Regions from separate parts of the Nocardioides terrisoli genome, predicted to be linked through region 2. Evidence: predicted binding sites of a transcription regulator. Region 2 holds the regulator's gene; the other holds the start of a gene.
What was found. The regulator LexA, encoded in region 2, represses DNA repair genes until DNA is damaged. The targets are predictions, from matches to a motif close to TCGAACANNTGTTCGA.
Positions count from the first base shown of each region.

Region 1 (2,390 bases), 1.8 Mb from region 2:
TGTCGTCGGTGTCGGTGCCCTCGGCAGCGCGCGAGATCGAGCTGGTGCTGCTCGGTGCCGGTGCCGCGGCGGTCTCGAAGGTGTTGGTCGCTCCGAAGCCCACCAGGTCGAGGACCTGCGGGTCACCGGTCAGCGAGCCCGTCGGGGGAGCGGACAACGCGCCGGTGCGGTCGGCGAGGAAGACGGTGCCCTTGCTGGCGGAGATGTTGATGCCGGTGGCCTGCACGTCGGGAGCCACCGGGAGGTCCGCGCCGGTGCCGCCCTTGGCCAGACCGACCAGGAAGTGCCCGCCAGCCGCGATCGTGCCGGTCAGGTCGGCGACACCGGTCGGATCCGAGATGCCGGTGGCGGAGCGGTACTGGATCGAGGTGCCGGCGAGGTCGACGGCGGCCGTGGTCGGATTGAAGAGCTCGACGAAGTCCTGGTCATAGCTGGCCCCGGCGTTGGCGCCGGCGCCGTACACCTCGCTGATCACGACTGTCGAGCCGTCCGGCGTGGCGCTCGCCGGGATGGCGGTCAGCAGGCTGGCCGGAACCGCCAGGGCGGACGCGGCGGCTGCCGCGACCATGGAGTGCTTCATGGGTGTCCCCTCCCGAGATGATCAACAACCCGGCCACTCAACACTGCGGCACCGACAGCTGGGAAGGGCCGGAACGTGCATGTTCCTGCAGCGACGGGTGGTGCAGAAGTCAGAAGACGTTGCGCGGGCGGAACTGGACGCTGATCCGTGGACCGACGGGACGCGCCGTCTTGGGCACGGCGTGCTCCCAGGTGCGCTGGCAGGAGCCGCCCATCACCACCAGGTCACCGTGCCCGAGGGCGAAGCCGTGCTCGACCCGGCCGCCGCGGGGCCGGAGCAACAGGTTGCGCGGCGACCCGAACGACACGATCGCGACCATGGTGTCCTGGCTCCGACCGCGGCCCACCGTGTCGCCGTGCCAGGCCACCGAGTCCGAGCCGTCGCGGTAGAAGCAGCAGCCGGCGGTGACGAACGGCTCGCCCAGCTCGCCGGCGTAGTGCCGGGTCAGCTGGGCGCGGGCCCGGGCCAGCGACGGATGGGGCAGAGCGTCGCCGACCCCATAGGTGTGCACGAGCCGGGGCACGTCGACCACCCGGTCGTACATCGACCGGCGCTCGGCCCGCCATGGGACGTCGTCGAACAGGAGCGGGAAGAGGGCGTCGGCACCGTGGAACCAGCCGGGCAGCACGTCGACCCAGGCGCCGGCCGAGAGCGTCGTACGGCGCAGGTCGGCGAGCGCGCCGGGCCCGGGCTCGGGTGCGTCGATGCCGTCGAGGAGGGACGGCTGGAAGGCGACCGTCATGAGGGCACCCTAGCACCACGGTCGAACAGACGTTCGAGGAGCCTGGCCGTGTCGGACCGCCGGAAAACCAGAGGCGCACCGGGGGTGCTGGCACGTACGGTCGATGGATCGTGAGCACCACCGACCTCCCCACCACCGTCGTGACTGCGCCCTCGACCATCGAGCCGGCGGCGCCCCAGCGCGTCCCCGTGGACTGGCGCCGGATGCGACGCCCGATCGCCGGCCTCGCCCTGGCGTGCTCGTTCGTGGCAGCGGTCGGCACGTCCGTCGGGTCGGTCGTCGCTGGGCGGCTGGCCACGGACGCGACGTCCACCCTGGTGGCGCTGCTCGCGCTGTGCGTGCTGGGCGCGGGCGTGCTGGACACCGTGGGCCGGACGATCTGGGCGGGCGTGGTGGACCGAGCCGAGGGCCGGCTGCGGGCAGACCTGCTCGCTGCGGCGATGGCGCAGCCGCTGTCGACACTGACCGAGCAGGCGGTCGGCGAGATCCTCGACCGACTGGACGACGACACCCACGAGGTGGGCGTGCTGCTGCGGCAGAACGTGTGGCAGGCCGCGCGGACCGTGCTCGCCGTCGGACCGTTGTGGCTCGTCGCCGGGCTGACCTGGTGGCCGGCCTTCGTGCTCTTCCCGGCCTCGGGTGCGGCGGCCTTTTGGGTGGTCCGGCCGATCCTGCCTGTGCTGTCTGCGCGCAAGGTCCTCGAGGAGATCGCCTGGACCGACCATGCGGCCGCGCTGGAGGAGGGCGTCGCCGCGCGTGACGATCTGCGCACCGCGCTGGGCCAGGCCTACGTCGTCCGCCGCAGCGCGGAGCTGGCCGCGGCGATCCACACCCGGTTCGACCAGGTGCTGAGCCTGGAGAGCCGGATCACCCGACGCACCGGGATGCTGCTGCACGCGGTCCTCGCCGGCACCGCGCTGGTCGGTGTCGCGCTGGTCCTCGACCACCGGCTGTCCACCGCGGCTCTGGTCACCCTGTTCCTGGTGACCACCACCTTCGTCGGTCAGGTCGACCAGCTGGCCCGGCACCTGCCCGACCTGCAGGCCGGCTTCGGCGCGGTGCTGCGGT
Region 1 covers NZ_CP134227.1:3,488,431-3,490,820, forward strand. The annotation lists gene Q9R13_RS16800 (ExeM/NucH family extracellular endonuclease) at 1-580, opposite strand, end outside; gene Q9R13_RS16805 (alpha-ketoglutarate-dependent dioxygenase AlkB) at 690-1,322, opposite strand; gene Q9R13_RS16810 (ABC transporter ATP-binding protein) at 1,433-2,390, shown strand, end outside.
Region 1: Q9R13_RS16805 (alpha-ketoglutarate-dependent dioxygenase AlkB) is a predicted target of LexA. The motif match lies at 1,344-1,359, and genes of this name have one in related genera.

Region 2 (2,390 bases):
GCGCGGTGGTGTTGCTGCGCACTGTCTGGCCCTGCACCTTGTACTCCGCGAAGGAGGTCTTGAACGCCGAGGCCGCCTGGCTGGCGGTGCCGGTCGCCTCGACGTACTTGCGGTTGCCGGGGACCGAGGTCACCTTGAAGCCCTGACCCTTCAGCCAGGACTCCACCGCGTTCACGGTGCTGGTGTTGGGCGAGAACTGCTGGTGGAACTGGGCGGGCGTGAGGAACTTGCCGTAGTCGGGACTGCCGGGGGTGGAGACCGACTCGGCGAGCTTCTGGGCGGCGTCACCGCCACGCCAGTCGAGGTAGACGCGGAAGTCGACAGGCTGCGAGCCGGGCGTGCTGCCGACCCTGTGCTGGGCCTTCGCCCAGGCCGGGGTGCTGCCGGGCAGGGTGCTTCGGCCGTTGCTGGCGGCCTGGGCCGGGCTGAGCAGGCCGGTAGTGGCGGCTGCGAGAGCTGCCGCCGCCGCGATCGCGGCGACGGACGGGGCAATTCTTGTCACAGGGGTTCTCCCTTTCCGAGAAATGTGGCCGTCCGAGCAACGGCCACAGGAAAAACTACCCCTATGTGACCCCGAGCACATCCCCTCGCCGCGATCGAGTTCTCAGGAGGACTTCAGCCGGTCGCGGACGTGACGCCGTAGCGGGGCACGCGTCGCTGGAGGCCGGCCAGGAGGGCACCTAGACCCGGCGGAGTACGGCGGTCACCTTGCCGAGAATGGTGGCGTGGGTGCCGTCGATCGGATCATAGGCGTCGTTGTGGGGGAGCAGCCAGACCTTGCCGGACTTGCGCTGGAAGGTCTTCACGGTGGCCTCGCCATCGAGCATCGCGGCCACGATGTCGCCGTTCTCCGCCGTCTGGGCCTGGCGGACCACCACGTAGTCGCCGTGGCAGATCGCTGCGCCGACCATCGAGTCGCCGGAGACCTCGAGCAGGAAGAGGGTGCCCTCGCCGACCAGTGACTTGGGCAGCGGGAAGACCTCCTCGACCTGCTCCTCGGCGAGGATCGGCACACCCGCGGCGATCCGGCCGACCAGCGGGACGTACTGAGCGCCGGGCACCGCGTCGCCGATCCCGGTCGGGTCGAAGCTCTCGTCGCCGGAGTCGGCGTGGGAGATCGCGCGACGGGCGGCCATCAGCTCGGGGATGAACACCTCCAGCGCCCGCGGACGGTTGGGGTCGCGCTTGATGAAGCCCTTCTTCTCCAGCACGCGCAGCTGGTGAGCGACGCTGGAGGAGCTGGCCAGGCCCACCGTGTCGCCGATCTCGCGGATGCTCGGCGGGTAGCCGCGGCGCTCGATCGACTCGCGAAGCGTGTTCAGGATGCGTTGCTGCCGAGGGGTGAGTCCGGTCGCGTCGGGCGCCGCGTCGGGCAGCGCGGTGACGGTTGCGTGTCGCTCCTTGGTGGCGTCCTTGTCGCCCTTGGCGCTGCGTGCGGGGCGCTTCGTGGTGCTCTTGGTGGCCATGGGTCAGACCGTAGACCGATTCCGGGCGGGGTTCAAACATGTGTTCGAACGGCGTGTCGGGTCACGCTCGGGGCCGTGGGCACCGAGCCATGCGTCGACGCGGCTCCTGCGGTCGGTCAGGCTGCTGCTGGACCGGTCGCCGGCCGGCGGCTCACTGCGACCACGGACGCGTGCGGGTCGGACGGCGCGTGCTCGGGACGGTCGGTGGAGACAGGCTCCGCGGGTTCGGCGCGGCCGCCGAGCACGACCCCCATGTCCAGTCCGTACGTCGTGGTGCCCCCGGGGCGGGACTCCCCGTGCTGCATCTCCCCGATCGAGGGACCGGACATCCCGGTGTCGACGGCGCGGACCTCGCCCTGCGCCAGGACCGACAGCGCGTCGGAACCGGCGAAGAGGTTCTCCTGGCGGCTCCGGTCGAGCCGGGAGAGTCGGCGGCGCCACTGCGACCACTCGGAGAACGAGCGCGCTCTGGCGACCCGAGTCGCCTCGCGGAACAGCCCGTCGGCTGCGTCGAAGGCGAGCTCGAGGTGGTGGTACGCCGTCTGGCGTACCGGCAGTGGGGCCTCCAGGCGGACAAGGAGGTCCAGCTCGGCCCGGCACCGCTCGACGCGAACCAGCGCTTCGTCGACGCGGGCGACCAGGTCCTCGGTGACGCCGGGCTGCGCGGCGCGGTCGTGCCTCCAGCGGCGGGCGAGCCTGCTCATCGAAGGCCGGCCTTCGTCTGACGCACCACGCGCTCGCCGCTCCTGAGTCGATGGTGCTGTGCGATCGAGACGATCATCATGTCCGCGTTCCCTTCCCCTTCTTTTCTACAAGGCTGGTAGTGGAAAAGAAAGGGACCTTCGTCCTCACCCCGGCTCGATCTCCGGCTCGATCTCGGCGATGCACAGTGAGGGCTCGACGAACGGGAGCAGCCGGCCGGTC
Region 2 covers NZ_CP134227.1:1,689,774-1,692,163, reverse strand. The annotation lists gene Q9R13_RS08060 (S53 family peptidase) at 1-502, opposite strand, end outside; gene lexA (transcriptional repressor LexA) at 681-1,466, opposite strand; gene Q9R13_RS08050 (hypothetical protein) at 1,583-2,170, opposite strand; gene Q9R13_RS08045 (helix-turn-helix transcriptional regulator) at 2,315-2,390, opposite strand, start outside.